DNA from 3 places in the Citrobacter sp. VF227 genome. Region 1 is predicted to be linked to each of the others. Evidence: predicted binding sites of a transcription regulator. Region 1 holds the regulator's gene; each other region holds the start of a gene.
What was found. The regulator CRP, encoded in region 1, controls carbon source genes, mostly activating them, when cyclic AMP is high. The targets are predictions, from matches to a motif close to ATGTGANNNNNNTCACAT.
Positions count from the first base shown of each region.

Region 2: epd (erythrose-4-phosphate dehydrogenase) is a predicted target of CRP. The motif match lies at 3,029-3,046, and genes of this name have one in related genera.
Region 3: ACU8YC_RS20850 (YjcB family protein) is a predicted target of CRP. The motif match lies at 3,310-3,327, and genes of this name have one in related genera.

Region 1 covers NZ_JBRFVF010000005.1:13,861-19,030, reverse strand. The annotation lists gene argD (bifunctional acetylornithine/succinyldiaminopimelate transaminase) at 1-812, shown strand, start outside; gene ACU8YC_RS16410 (YccS/YhfK family putative transporter) at 855-2,942, opposite strand; gene crp (cAMP-activated global transcriptional regulator CRP) at 2,994-3,626, opposite strand; gene ACU8YC_RS16400 (OsmC family protein) at 3,933-4,340, shown strand; gene ACU8YC_RS16395 (phosphoribulokinase) at 4,434-5,170, opposite strand, start outside.
Region 2 covers NZ_JBRFVF010000004.1:176,919-182,088, reverse strand. The annotation lists gene ACU8YC_RS15410 (ABC transporter ATP-binding protein) at 1-470, opposite strand, end outside; gene ACU8YC_RS15405 (ABC transporter ATP-binding protein) at 464-1,141, opposite strand; gene ACU8YC_RS15400 (energy-coupling factor transporter transmembrane component T) at 1,129-1,836, opposite strand; gene ACU8YC_RS15395 (ECF transporter S component) at 1,837-2,415, opposite strand; gene ACU8YC_RS15390 (PPC domain-containing DNA-binding protein) at 2,440-2,865, opposite strand; gene epd (erythrose-4-phosphate dehydrogenase) at 3,240-4,268, shown strand; gene pgk (phosphoglycerate kinase) at 4,308-5,170, shown strand, end outside.
Region 3 covers NZ_JBRFVF010000009.1:62,683-67,852, forward strand. The annotation lists gene uvrA (excinuclease ABC subunit UvrA) at 1-82, opposite strand, end outside; gene ssb1 (single-stranded DNA-binding protein SSB1) at 335-859, shown strand; partial or broken gene ACU8YC_RS20845 (autotransporter outer membrane beta-barrel domain-containing protein) at 1,051-2,823, shown strand; gene ACU8YC_RS20850 (YjcB family protein) at 2,907-3,188, opposite strand; gene ACU8YC_RS20855 (EAL domain-containing protein) at 3,743-5,170, shown strand, end outside.

The DNA of each region.
Region 1 (5,170 bases):
CCTTCCACAACGCGTTTCACGGTCGTTCGCTGTTTACCGTATCCGTTGGCGGGCAACCGAAATATTCCGACGGCTTTGGACCCAAACCGGCAGATATCATCCATGTCCCGTTTAACGATCTGCATGCGGTCAAAGCGGTGATGGACGATCACACCTGCGCGGTGGTGATCGAGCCTATTCAGGGCGAGGGTGGCGTTACTGCGGCAACGCCGGCATTCCTGCAAGGCTTGCGTGAGCTCTGTGATCAGCACCAGGCGCTGTTGGTATTTGATGAAGTACAGAGCGGGATGGGGCGTACTGGCTCACTGTTTGCCTATATGCACTACGGCGTGACGCCGGATATCCTGACCAGTGCCAAGGCGCTCGGCGGCGGCTTCCCGGTGAGTGCGGTACTGACTACCCAGGAGATTGCCTCGGCGTTCCACGTGGGCTCGCATGGTTCCACTTATGGCGGTAATCCGCTGGCCTGTGCGGTTGCGGGAGCTGCGTTTGATATCATCAACACGCCGGAAGTGCTGGAAGGTATTCAGGCCAAACGCCAGGCGTTTGTTCAGCATTTGCAGAAAATTGACCAGCAGTTTGACATTTTCAGCGACATTCGCGGTATGGGACTGCTGATTGGCGCCGAACTGAAGCCGCAGTTTAAAGGCCGGGCGCGTGATTTCTTGTACGCCGCGGCGAATGAAGGCGTGATGGTACTGAACGCCGGACCGGACGTGATGCGTTTCGCGCCGTCGCTGGTGGTGGAGCAGACCGATATCGATGAAGGGATGCAGCGCTTCGCGCAGGCCGTGGCGAAAGTGGTGGCTTGACGATCTTAGGCCGGATAAGCGTAGCGCATCTGGCAGTCGATCTTAACCCTTCATATCCCGCAACCGGCGGCTCAGCCAGATCCCGTGATGCGGTCGCTGACGCCATGCTACCGACGAAATGGTATGCATGGTGTTCAGATGCCCTAATATCCGCTGTAGATGCTGCTCAAGGGTACTTAAAGGCCCGTGGGACAGCATCTCTGGCGCCTCGAGAATATTTACATCGCCGGAGCTTCCTGGGCCGTCATATTCCAGCCGTTGCTGACAGCGCTGGATCGCAATTTCACAGGACTCCAGATACCGCTGCGCCAAATCCGGCGTCAGCATCGTATGTTCCCTTGCCAGCGTGGTCATCGCGTTGATGTGTTCGACGATGAACTGGCTATGCGTAACCCACAGTTTCATGTCCGCCAGATAGTGCGAGTTGAATCCTGGCTCCTGCATCGCCTGGTTAAGTGAGTTGAACAACGTGTTATGCGCCTGGTTGACCCGCATGCGTTGATACGCCAGCGGTGTGGCCTGCGGATCGTTGCTAAGGATCAGGCGGATGGCTTCCTGATCGGCTTCTAACGCATCGTGGGCGTTTTTACGCAGCAGGCCGCTCTGCCACTGCGGCCATAGCCAGAGCATCCCGCCAAAGGCGATTAGGCAACCAGTGACCGTATCGATAAACCGCGGCACGATAAACTGTTCCCCGTTCAGTGTCAGCAACTGCAGGGTGTATACCGCGGTGACCGTAAAGCCGACGGTAGCCCAGCCGTAGTTTTTACGGATGGTCAGATAACTCACCAGGGTTATCAGCAGCATGCCTGCCAGCGTGTAACTCTCCTGAATATGAAAGTGCAGTGTGACGCCAGCGATCACCAGGCCAACGAGCGTCCCTACTGAACGGTGTAAAATACGTACCCGGGTCGCCCCGTAGCCATTTTGCGTGACGAACAGGATTGTCATCAAAATCCAATAGGGTTTTGGCAGGTGTAAGGCGCTGCCCATCAGGCTGGCAATGCTCAACATGACGCTGATGCGTCCGGCATTACGCAGCGCCGGGGATTTCAACGACAGATAGCTTTTCAGGGCAGGGATCAGCGGCAGCCGACGCTGCTTGTCAGCCATTAAATCCCGGGCATACAGTGGGCGCTGGGTGCGTAGCACGCGGGCAATACGGCTGAAGTGCCAGTAACAAAATTGTCCTACCGGATTGTCCGGATGTTGGTTGGCAATTTTCTCCAGCGTGCCAATTTGTTTATCCATTGAAAAACGTGTTGGCAAGCGGTGATACAAAATGTCATCGGCCAGAACGCGAAGGCGTTCGGCGACGGTGCGCGCGTTCCAGCGGATCACCTGTTCGGCGTGGCTACGTTCGACCAGCTTTTGCACCTCTTCCGGCTGGTGGAGGCTGACGGAAATATGTTCCTGTAAATCGAGCGCCTCCTGAAAGGCACGTAGCAGGCGCTTATAATCGTTGTTGCGATGTGCCGACAGCATATGCATTTGCTGATAGCACTGGGTAATCAAATCTACCGCTTTTTGTTGGCGCACAAGCAGGGGGGGTAGCGCTTTTTCCGGATCGGCATGCTGAGTCAGGAGGCTGTATTTGGCCTCACAGTAATCGGCTAATTCACGATACAACAAGCTGAGCGACTCACGCAGCGGCTGCTCACGCCACATCCAGAACCAGAACCAGTTGAACAGGCCGTACCACAATGTACCCAACGCGTAGATCAGCAGTGGCTCCCAGACGGGCATGTTCCCGGCCAGGCTGAGCGTGAAAATTGCCGCGATAAGCGAGGCAGGTAGTAGTCGTGCATGCAGAGGGCCTAATTCAGCGGTTACACCAAGAATCAGCGTCAGGCCAGTGAGGATCAGCGGCAGCGGTATAGTCTGTGCCAGCAGTATCTGCATGATCAGACTGCATCCGGCAAACAAAGACGCACCAATCACTAAGCGTTTGAAAAAGCGCTTATGCGGGGTATCAAGACCGGCAATATTGCAGCAGGCAGGGACGAGGGAGAAGAGGAGCCCCAGATGAAGCTGCCCGATGATCAGACCGACGGCCACAGGTAAACATAGCACCAGCGTCTGTCGTAGTGCGTAGTTGATCTCAGGGTGATATATCAGTCTTCGCCACATCGGTGCAAACAAAAGTGGCGCATTACGGGGTAACGCGCCACTTCGATGGGGTTAACGTGTGCCGTAGACGACGATGGTCTTACCGTGTGCGGAGATCAGATTCTGATCTTCCAGCATCTTCAGAATACGACCAACGGTCTCACGGGAACAGCCAACGATCTGGCCGATTTCCTGGCGGGTGATTTTAATCTGCATGCCGTCCGGGTGGGTCATCGCGTCAGGCTGTTTCGCCAGATTCAGCAGAGTCTGCGCGATACGACCGGTAACGTCGAGGAAGGCAAGGTTGCCAACTTTTTCAGACGTGACCTGCAGACGGCGAGCCATCTGAGAGGACAGGCGCATCAGAATATCTGGATTGACCTGGATTAATTGGCGAAATTTTTTGTACGAAATCTCAGCGACTTCACATGCAGTTTTAGCACGGACCCAGGCGCTGCGTTCCTGACCTTCTTCGAAGAGGCCTAATTCACCAATAAAATCGCCCTGATTCAGATAAGAAAGGATCATTTCTTTCCCTTCTTCATCTTTGATCAGCACTGCCACTGAGCCTTTAACGATGTAGTACAACGTTTCCGCTTTTTCACCCTGGTGAATCAGCGTGCTCTTCGATGGGTACTTATGAATATGGCAATGAGACAAGAACCATTCGAGAGTCGGGTCTGTTTGCGGTTTGCCAAGCACCATGCGCGGTTATCCTCTGTTATAAGCTGTCTCCAGAGCCAAAATATTACCTGCCTCTGGGTTTGCAAAAATGTGCTTCCCGCTACCTGGGAAGGGGGCTGTCAATACGTGCGACGGCCTGTAATGTGATGTCCTCTGCATACATGCAGTACGTCAATGTATTACTGTAGCATCCTGACTGTTTTAGCATAGCTTTCGCCGTGTGTCTCCTGGTGTCTCGCTTCAGCATGACGCAGGTCGCCTTCCGTTGCGAGATTTGTTGTGTGCGCGTAATCTGTCAGGAAAATTGATGCATCGGAGTAATAAAATATGCAAGCACGTGTTAAGTGGGTTGAAGGGTTAACCTTCCTCGGTGAGTCCGCCTCTGGCCACCAGATTTTGATGGACGGTAACTCCGGTGATAAAGCGCCGAGCCCGATGGAAATGGTCTTAATGGCTGCGGGCGGTTGCAGCGCAATTGATGTGGTGTCGATCCTGCAAAAGGGTCGTCAGGATGTGACCAACTGCGAAGTGAAGCTGACCTCCGAGCGTCGTGATGAAGCGCCACGCCTGTTTACCCACATCAACCTGCATTTCGTTGTAACGGGTAACGATCTGAAAGATGCGTCCGTCGCTCGCGCGGTCGATCTTTCGGCGGAAAAATATTGCTCCGTGGCGCTGATGCTGGAAAAGGCGGTGAACATTACCCACTCCTATGAAGTGGTTGCCGCTTCGTGATGTTATGCCTGATGGCGATATACTTATCAGGCCTACAGGATTTAAACGCGTAGGCCGGATAAGGCATTATCCGCCATCCGGCAAAAAAACACCTTACTCTATCTTTTTACCTTCCATCAGTCGCTGGACTAGCGGCAGCATAATCAATTCCATCGCCAGACCCATTTTCCCGCCCGGAACAACCAATGTATTGATATGAGAAATGAATGAGCCCTGCAGCATGGCCAGTAGCCATGGGAAATCGATCCCTTCCAGATTACGAAAATGAATCACGACAAAGCTTTCATCGAGTGACGGAATACTCTTGGCGGCAAAGGGGTTAGAGGTATCTACAGTCGGTACGCGCTGAAAGTTGATATGCGTACGAGAAAACTGCGGCGTGATGTAATTGATATAATCGTCCATTGAACGCACCACCGAGTCCATCACCGCTTCACGCGAGTGTCCACGCTCGCTGGTATCGCGGGTCAGCTTCTGGATCCACTCCAGGTTCACGATCGGCACCACACCAACCAACAGATCGACATGCCGGGCCACATTTTGCTGCGGGGTGACAACGCCGCCGTGAAGTCCCTCATAGAACAGGACATCCGTCGGTTCAGGCAGCGGCTGCCAGGGCGTAAATGTCCCCGGAACCTGATTCCACGGTACGGCCTCATCGTAGGTGTGCAGATATTTACGCGACTGACCTTTGCCCGTCTGACCGTATTCAATGAAGGTTTGCTCCAGCAGACCGAAGTCGTTAGCTTCGGGGCCGAAATAGCTGATATGCCGCCCGGCATCGCGCGCTTTGCGAATCGCCATGTCCATTTCCGGGCGGGTATAGCGAT
Region 2 (5,170 bases), on a different contig from region 1:
ATAGTGGGGGCGAGGGCTTCCAGGCTGGCGACGGCAACCATGCGTCGTTGTGCAGTATGCAGATCGAGCGGGTGCACGCCGGCGACATCCTCTAACTGACATAATTGCAGCGCCGCCATTGTGCGTTGCGCAATTTCAGTCGCCGGAAGCTTCTGTAGCCGTAATCCGAATGCGACTTCCTCTGCAACCTTGCTGTGAAAAATTTGATTCTCCGCCTCCTGAAACAATACGCCGAGCACCCTGGCACGCTCCCGATTTTTCAGTTGCGCAATCGCGCGATTCTGCACGGTTATTGTGCCGGATGAAGGCGTCAGTAGCCCGGCCATGATGCGCAGAAGCGTGGATTTTCCTGCCCCATTATCGCCCGTTAGCGCCAGCCATTCACCCTCCTGGAGTTCCAGCGAAATATTGTGTAAGCAGTCATCGGCGGCGTTCGGCCAGCGAAAACTGACCTGGTCTAGCGTTAGCATAGTGGTGACAATGCTCCGTCGCGCAGCTGCCATGCCTGCTGGCAGTAGCTGAGAAAAGGTGAAGGGTTGCGTTCGAAAAGTATTACCAAAGCATGTCGTTCCTGTGCCCATTGTTGCAGTCGCGCCAGCAGCATTGCCGTGGCTTGCGCCGTCAGGCGGCTGAACGCTTCATCCAGAATCAATATTTTCGGCTGCATGGCGAGTGCGCTGGCAATGACTACCCGTTGGGTTTCCCCGCCGGAAAGGGTACCGGGATGACGATGGCGCAGGGGCTGACATTCTGTCAGCGTCAGGGCGGCATCTATGCGCTGCATAATTTCAACCTCAGTAAGGCAGAGATTTTCCGGGCCAAATGCCACTTCTTCCTCCACGCTGAAAGTACAACCTGAAAGCTGCAGGTAAGGTGACTGCTGCACAAGCTGGATGGTACTCGACTGCTCGACCAGCGACAGTTGCCCGATGGGATTACCCAGGAGCGTGCCTGTGCCTTCAATATCTCCCGGAAGGAAATCGGGGTACCAGCCAGCCATCAGCTGCGCCAGTGTGCTTTTCCCGCTGCCGTTCTCGCCAAAAACAGCCACCATACCCGGTCTGGCGTAATGGAAGTCGTAACAGACGGATGGCCGCATAGCGTGCGTTGGAATATAGCGAAACTGCTCTAACGTAACCATATCCAGACTCCGGTCTCAACCGCCATCAGAACTGCCATGCCGTAGCGGGCCAGACGTTGTAAGGTGCTGTCTGGCGGCGCCCAAAGCGTGGTGCGAGTGAGATGCAGGCGAAATCCCCGCATATCGAGCGCTGCACCGCGAACGGCCAGGTCATTGAGCGCGTTATGGGTAAGCGGCACAATCAATGCCGGCATGGCGCGTAAACGCTGGTACCAGGACTCATCCAGCGGTACGCCGCGTGCGCGCTGAGCCTCATGAATTATTGCCAGCTGTCGTTTGAGTTGTTCAACCACCAGCAGCGGGCCAGCAAACAGGTAGGCAACGCCTGGTGGCAGACGGGAAGCGAACAGGGCACGCATAAAGCGCGAAACCGGTACGTACTGCATCCATATCTGCGATGTCGACACAATGGCCAGGATCCTCAGCCAGAGCGTAACGGCATTGGCCCAGCGCTCTGGCGTGCGTGGCTGTCCGCTAATCCACTCGGTAAGCCATCCGCCGTGTACCAGCCATAACCCCAGCCCTAAGGGGATCATCAGCCAAAGTACGTATTTCGCTCGCGACCGCGTAGCCTTCATACATAACAAACTGACGAACGTCGCGGCGCCGTACAAGCTGAGCGGCACTCCGGCTGGCAGCAGGAGCGTGGAGCAGGCGGCAAGCGCCCACAGAGTTAACGACGTAAACGGATGCATTTAGCGCACGGCAGACATCGTAGGGAAATGACGCGTGGTGCGCAGCGGAAGTTGTCGCAGCAGCACCCAGACGATGATTGCCGTGAGGATTTTATCGACCAGATTCGCTCCGATGACGGTGATGGCGACGGACTCCACCAGGTTCTGACCGACCGAGTGCATCCAGGCAACAAAAAGATCGGCACCGCTGCCAGTGACGCCGCCAAACAGGGTCGTGCGAATCGGCACGGCAACGAGGGTCACGGCAAGTGTGATGATCACGCCGCTGACCACGACTTTGGGTAAGGTGCGAAACCATCCAGCCCGTGCCAGCCAACCGGCAACCAGTCCAATAACCATCGCCACAGGCGCGAAGGCGGCGGCAATAGGATCGGTCAAAAGCCCCCACAACAGGTTAGTGAGTAATCCGGTTAGCATCCCCACGACCGGGCCTAACAGCACCGCGCTGATCAACGTGCCAATCGAGTCGAGAAAAATAGGCAATTTCAACATGCTGATGAGTTGCCCGCCGACCATGTTGATGGCGATAGCAATGACAATAAGTACCAGAGACTGGCTGGAAAATTGGCGACGCGCCATAGAAGACCTCGAATAAGTGAAGCGTTAGCGGGATGAAATAACCAGTTCGTCATAACCGGAGACGGCGCAGGGCTGTCGGCTGAATGCCAGAGACGCCAACTCGCCAATCACCAGTTCCAGCGTGGTTCGCACGGTACAACCCGGCATCATGTGTCCGCCCAGCATTGCGCCGTGCTGGTCGGCAATCGCCAGATGGAGATGCTCGCCGGTAAGTTCCAGCGTGCCGTTCAGAGAGATAATTTCCCACGTCCCCGTGTGTAATGTGGTTTCTTCACATCCGGCGAAGCGCAGAGCAACGTTGGTCAAACTGCCGGTGCAACCCGCTATCCAGGCTGCCTGTAGTTGATGTTGCTGGATAAACGCATGTAGCGCTGAAAAGACTTCCTCGCCGGGTAGTAAACGCAGCGCATGAAAGCGAGCTTCAGATGGTTGGGAATAGAATGTTGTCATAGTTGAGGAACTCCGAGACTCGGACGTAGCGCTGATAATATAGACGCGGGTTAAGGCGCTTTCTGATATAAATCAGGATTTGTGACATGGCAATGAAATAATCTTGCTACGGTTATTCGTAATTCTGGAATATGGAATAAAAGTCGCGTTGAAGGACGTTAAAATGTGACGTAAGTCAGATAACTGTGTTCTGTTGCTGGACAATCATTCCTTTTATTCCTCGTTTCGCTTATTCTAGCTGAAGCGTTTCAGTCGATTAAATGTTCGACAATTAACCAATTAGTCGCAGTTTGCGACAGGTAAGGTTTCCCTGAGCGATTTGCTGCATTACTCTGTCTGCCACATCGTTTCTGAGAAATCCTTGCAGGAGACCTATGACCGTACGCGTAGCGATTAATGGTTTCGGTCGCATCGGACGCAACGTGGTTCGTGCTTTGTATGAATCCGGGCGTCGGGCGGAAATCACCGTGGTGGCAATCAACGAACTGGCGGATGCTGCAGGCATGGCGCATTTGTTGAAATATGACACCAGCCATGGGCGTTTTGCCTGGGATGTTCGTCAGGAACGAGACCAGCTCATCGTTGGCGATGACGCGATCCGCATTCTGCATGAGCGAACGCTCGATGCGCTTCCATGGCGCGAACTGGGTGTCGACGTTGTGCTGGATTGTACGGGGGTCTTCGGCAGTCGCGAACACGGAGAGGCGCATATTGCCGCCGGCGCAAAGAAAGTGCTCTTTTCACATCCTGGTAGTCACGACATCGACGCAACCGTTGTGTTTGGCGTTAATCAGGATCAGCTGCGCGCTGAGCACCGGATCGTTTCCAATGCCTCCTGCACCACGAATTGTATAATACCCGTCATTAAATTGCTGGATGATGCTTACGGCATTGAGTCTGGTACCGTCACCACGATCCACTCCGCGATGCACGATCAGCAGGTTATTGATGCTTATCATCCTGACTTGCGTCGCACACGAGCGGCCAGTCAGTCGATCATTCCGGTTGATACTAAACTGGCGGCGGGCATCACGAGAATTTTCCCGCAGTTTAACGATCGTTTTGAAGCGATTGCGGTGCGTGTACCAACCATAAATGTGACGGCGATCGACTTAAGCGTGACGGTGAAAAAACCAGTAAAAGCCAGTGAAGTCAACCAGTTGCTGCAAAAAGCAGCACAGGGTGCATTTCATGGTATAGTTGACTATACGGAATTACCGTTGGTCTCTGTAGATTTTAACCACGACCCGCACAGCGCCATCGTTGATGGTACGCAAACGCGCGTGAGTGGCGCTCACCTGATCAAAACGCTGGTCTGGTGTGATAATGAATGGGGCTTTGCTAACCGTATGCTCGACACGACGTTAGCGATGGCTGCTATTGGTTTCAGGCTCGACGCTTGAGCGTCGACAAAACTTTATGAATCAACGAGAGGATTCACCATGTCTGTAATTAAGATGACCGATCTGGATCTGGCTGGTAAACGCGTTTTTATCCGTGCGGACCTGAACGTACCAGTTAAAGAAGGGAAAGTAACCAGCGATGCACGTATTCGTGCTTCCCTGCCGACCATCGAACTGGCCCTGAAACAGGGTGCTAAAGTGATGGTAACTTCCCACCTGGGTCGTCCTACCGAAGGCGAGTACAACGAAGAATTCTCTCTGCTGCCGGTTGTTAACTACCTGAAAGACAAACTGTCTGCTCCGGTTCGCCTGGTAAAAGATTACCTGGACGGCGTTGAAGTCGCTGCCGGTGAACTGGTTGTTCTGGAAAACGTTCGCTTTAACAAAGGCGAGAAGAAAGACGACGAAGCACTGTCCAAAAAATATGCTGCTCTGTGCGACGTATTCGTTATGGATGCTTTCGGTACCGCTCACCGTGCGCAGGCGTCTACTCACGGTATCGGTAAATTCGCCGATGTAGCTTGTGCAGGTCCGCTGTTGGCTGCCGAGCTGGATGCACTGGGTAAAGCGCTGAAAGAACCTGCTCGTCCGATGGTTGCTATCGTTGGTGGTTCTAAAGTTTCTACCAAACTGACCGTTCTGGACTCCCTGTCAAAAATCGCTGACCAGCTGATTGTTGGCGGTGGTATCGCGAACACCTTCGTTGCTGCTCAAGGCCACAACGTGGGCAAATCTCTGTACGAAGCAGATCTCGTTGACGAAGCTAAGCGTCTGCTGACCACTTGCGACATTCCGGTTCCGACCGACGTTCGCGTAGCGACTGAATTCTCTGAAACCGCACCGGCTACTCTGAAATCCGTTAGCGACGTTAAAGAAGACGAACAGATCCTGGACATCGGCGA
Region 3 (5,170 bases), on a different contig from region 1:
CAATCAGCTTGTCGCGCGGGATGACGAGGTTGATGTTTTTGAGATTATGGGTGCGGGCGCCCCGAACTTCGATCTTATCCATTCATCTTTCCCGGATTAAACGCTTTTTTTGCCTGGCTGCATGGTGCTACCGGCGATCACAAACGGTTAATTATGACACAACTTGACCTGAATGGATATACAGTATTGGAATGCAAAACGCATGTTCCTGTGCAACAATGTTTGACGGGGATTGTTTACTGGAATCGATCTCGCAACGTAGTAAAAGCGCTATTGGAAATGCTACAATCCCGCGCTTACACTTATTCAGTAACGTTTTTCAGGAGACACGATCATGGCCAGCAGAGGCGTAAACAAGGTGATTCTCGTCGGTAATCTGGGCCAGGACCCGGAAGTACGCTATATGCCGAATGGTGGCGCAGTTGCCAACATTACGCTGGCTACTTCCGAATCCTGGCGTGATAAAGCGACCGGCGAAATGAAAGAGCAGACTGAATGGCACCGCGTTGTGCTGTTTGGCAAACTGGCGGAAGTGGCCAGTGAATATCTGCGTAAAGGCTCCCAGGTCTATATCGAAGGTCAGCTGCGTACCCGCAAATGGACCGATCAGTCCGGCGTAGAAAAGTACACCACTGAAGTTGTTGTTAACGTTGGCGGCACCATGCAAATGCTGGGTGGTCGTCAGGGCGGTGGTGCTCCGGCAGGTGGCGGTCAGCAGCAAGGGGGTTGGGGTCAGCCTCAGCAGCCGCAGGGCGGCAATCAGTTCAGCGGCGGCGCGCAGTCTCGTCCGCAGCAGTCCGCTCCGGCAGCGCCGTCTAACGAACCGCCGATGGACTTCGACGACGATATCCCGTTCTAAGATAGCTGAACGCATTAACGTTCTAATTTATGAAAACCCCGTTGCGACGGGGTTTTTTTATATTTCTTATTCAGAATTAATTATTCGGTATTTTCTGGTTTATCATCGCAGCTTTATGATTCATTTAATACGAACTAATCTACGCTAATATTCGGTAATATTTATTGGTGGTTACGGCGAATGAAAATTAAGCTACGCTGGCAAATAATTGAATCTATGCGCGTGGTGTAGGTTCTACTATTACGGCAAACAGTGGCGATGTTTACATTAATACTTACGCCAGCAATTTCAAAGAACTGCTGGAGAACAATAGTGGTTATCCTGATGGCTCATCAAAAAGTGATGCGGTTAGTGCTAAAGATGGTGGTGTCGTAAATATTAATCAGTCAGGTGAGAACAAGGTTAATTTGTTAGGAAATATCGACTTCGGAGATAGAATATATGCTCATACCAGCCAGATGAATATTACGCTCAATGGTGCGGAATCATTTTGGCATGGACATGAGGCGAATGTTCTGGACATCGCTAGTGGTAAATGGGCCGGAGATTTGAATCTGACGCTGATGAATAATGCTTACTGGATCCCGGATGGCAAAGACGCTCAGATCAGCGCCATCACCTTGCAAGACGGCGGGACGATAAACCTGCACGGTTTTAACCTGCATACCAATCAGAGCATCAACGAAACCGTGAAGATTCACGATCTGAAAGGCAACAACGGTATTTTCCTGATTGATGTAAATACAAATAAAACCGATGAGCAGCGGCGTAATGGGAGCGACTTTATCGAAGTCGTTAAGAGTAGCACGGGGGGAACTCATGCTATTGAGGCGTTAAATATTAATAAGCTTAGCGATCTGCAAGAAGATATCTGGGTTGCCGATGCCGCCAGCAATGTGATGTTCGAAGCTTACGATAAAATCGATATCACTAACGAGTATGTATACGACTATAAACCGCTACTGCGTTCTGATATTCGGGAAGGTGATCCGGGAAGCCAGTATGGCACAAACTGGTATATTACGGGGGTTTCAACAAAAGCCAGTGCGGGTAGCAACACCGCGATTGCTAATGCCGGGTTAAACTACGCGGTGGCCACCGCCCGTCTCGAAATCGACAGCCTGAATAAACGTTTAGGGGAATTACGCCAGAACCAACAGCAAAATGGTCTGTGGATACGTTATAAAGGCGGCGAAATGGAAAGCGATAATGGCAGCTACTTCAAAAACTTGTACAGCTTCTGGCAACTGGGTTATGACAATAAAGAAGAAAGTGAACAATCAGTCTGGACGCGAGGTATTGCGGCGCATTACATGAGAGGTAACGCTGACTTTACTTATGGCACGGGCGATAACAAGAGCTACGGTGGTTCACTTTATGCTGCATGGAACCGTCCGGAGAAACAAGACTACCTGGATCTGGTACTGAAATATAGCCGCCATGAGAGTGATTTTAACTACCGAAATGTGTACGGCAATATGGGGGTGGCGGATAGCAGTACGTGGTCAATTAGCGCCAGCGCAGAATATGGTCGTGAGTTTAGTCTGGGAGAATCCTCTTTCATCGAACCGCAAGCACAGCTCGTGTATACCCGGTTGGATGAAGCTCGTTATACCACCAGCAGCGGGCTACGGGTTCGTCAGAATGATATCGATAGCGTGATCGGTCGTGTCGGATTGCGAGGAGGTTATCGATTTGAAGAACGCCCGGACAGCGACATTTATGTGAAGCTGGATCTGCTGCATGAGTTTGCTGGCGATCGTGATGTCACTGTGTGGGGTAAAGACGCGTCCATGACGGTCCGCGAGGGAGGAAGTGACTCGTGGATCAACTACGGTATTGGAACCAATATCCATCTCACTCAGAACAATAATTCTCGACTGTACGTTGACCTGGAAAGGTCAGCTGGAGGCGACATTGATATGAACTGGCAGGTGAACGCAGGGTTCCGTATGGAGTGGTAAGCGGTTACCGGAACGTCAGTAGAATCGTTATCGCTTAAAACGGTGTCCGACCGGGTATATTCTGGTCGGACACACTGTTGTTATCAGTTCAACACCATCGGCCATTCTGGCGGTGTGTGGCTCATCATTTCGACCATCACGGTTTCAATATTCTTCCAGATCGTGGAAATATCCACCAGGGTTATGCCGAGCAATCCGGTCGCAAACCAGCAGGCAAAAACCAACCCTAAACCGCTGCTAATGACGGCCAGGCCAATATAGTCTGATTTACGAAAACGGATATTGAGCGTACTGGCTAAAAACATCAGCACTGCACTGAGTAATTGCCACCGCAGAAGAACCACGCCAGTTGTTATTGTTGCCATGAAAAACGTCCTCAGAAAGTCTGGATGCCCAGGACAGCGCGGGGGTGTTCACCGAGGGTGTAGTACTCTGGCTATCGACGGGCAATAACATGAATGAAACATTGTTTCTGTTACATGATTTTTGTGAACTATATCACAAGTGTTCGTTTGTTCACCAGTGCTGGACGTTATTTTTGCTGGATTATAACCATTATTAATGTATGGTTATTTTTGAAAAGGCTACTGATACTAAATAATCAATCTTAAAGGTGCATTTACGCCACTAGTTTAATTCATCTTAAATTAATTGTTAAAAAAATTTAATGAATTTCTTAAATGCAACCAGGATAGTGCTCATAAAAAATTAACGTTCTCGGGATAATAACATTGTGAAATAAGCGTAACTTTAAGTTTGCATTACGGAAAAATAATATCATCCCCAACTATTATCAGACTTTTACATAGAGACGTCTGTTGCTAATACTGATAGATTCATGCAAGTTAACTAGCTGGTGTTTATAGCATCACTGCCGTGACAGGTACTGGCATAGACAAAACAGGGACATAAGGCTGACATGAATCACAGTGCGCGACGCAAGATGCTGAAGTTGCTGGGAACATTCATGGTGGTATTGCTCCCCGTGGTGCTGGCATTATGGTTTGCTCAAATCCGGGCGATGTCCGAAACCCGTAATGAACTTCACTCTTTTGCTCAACTGGTCTTAAATAAAACAGAATTAGTGATCCAACAAGCCGATTTAGCACGTGATATGGCCCAGTTGTATCAAGGTGAGATGTGTACCCCAACACATCAGAAAAGTATGCTGAATATAATTCGCGGTCGTTTATATATCAGCGAGCTAATTTATGCCCAGGGCGATCATTTTTTGTGCTCTACGTCGATGGTGCCATCCACTACCTATATTATGCCGACCGCAGACTATAAACGTACGCCGGACATCTCGATCTATTACTATCGCGATACCCCGTTTTTTGCTGGCTACCGAATGACGTATATGCAACGAGGAAACTACGTTGTCGTCATCAATCCGTTATCTTACAGCGAAGTCATGTCAGATGACCCTGACCTGTCCTGGGGCGTGTATGACACGGTAACGGATTCCTTTTTCTCTGCCAGCGAAGGGGCGCACATTGATCAATTCTCGCCGCTGGTGGGCGGCGAAGCCTCTACCTTCCCGTTGGCGGATCGCTTCTATACTATTGTGCGTTCAGAAAAACGGCCAATCGCGATTATTGTGTCGACCTCGGATAAACGCATAAATTCGATTTTTTATCACGAGGCTGCATTAACGGTTCCTTTCGGGATTATCTGCAGCATCCTGATGCTGTTAATGTGGTGGCGTACGCGTCAGGAATACCTCTCTCCCCGTCGTTTATTAAAACGCGCAATCAAAAAACGTCACCTGTGCCTGTACTACCAGCCGATCATTGATATCACAAACGGTCAGTGCGTAGGGGCCGAGGCTTTGCTGCGCTGGCCGGACTGTAAAGGTGAGGTGATGAGTCCGAGCGAGTTTATTCCTCTGGCTGAAAAAGAGGGAATGATGGAGCGGATCACGGATTACGTGGTTGAAGAGGTGTTCAACGATTTGGGGTATTTTCTGTCGGCACATCCCCAGCTTTATATCTCGATAAATCTCTCCGCGTCTGATTTTCATTCATCCCGACTCATTGCCCTGATTACTGACAAAAACCGTGAGTACTCCGTGGCGGCCCGACAAATTAAAGTTGAGGTAACGGAGCGCGGGTTTGTTGATGTAGATAAAATGACGCCGGTAATCCAGGCGTTCCGCCAGGCGGGTTATGAAGTGGCGTTTGATGATTTTGGCACGGGGTATTCCAATCTACATAATTTGTCCGCGCTGAATGTCGATATCCTGAAGATCGATAAATCATTTATTAGTACTCTGTCCACTAACAGTACCAGCCACATGATTGCCGAACATATCATTGAGATGGCACAAAGCTTACATCTGAAGACG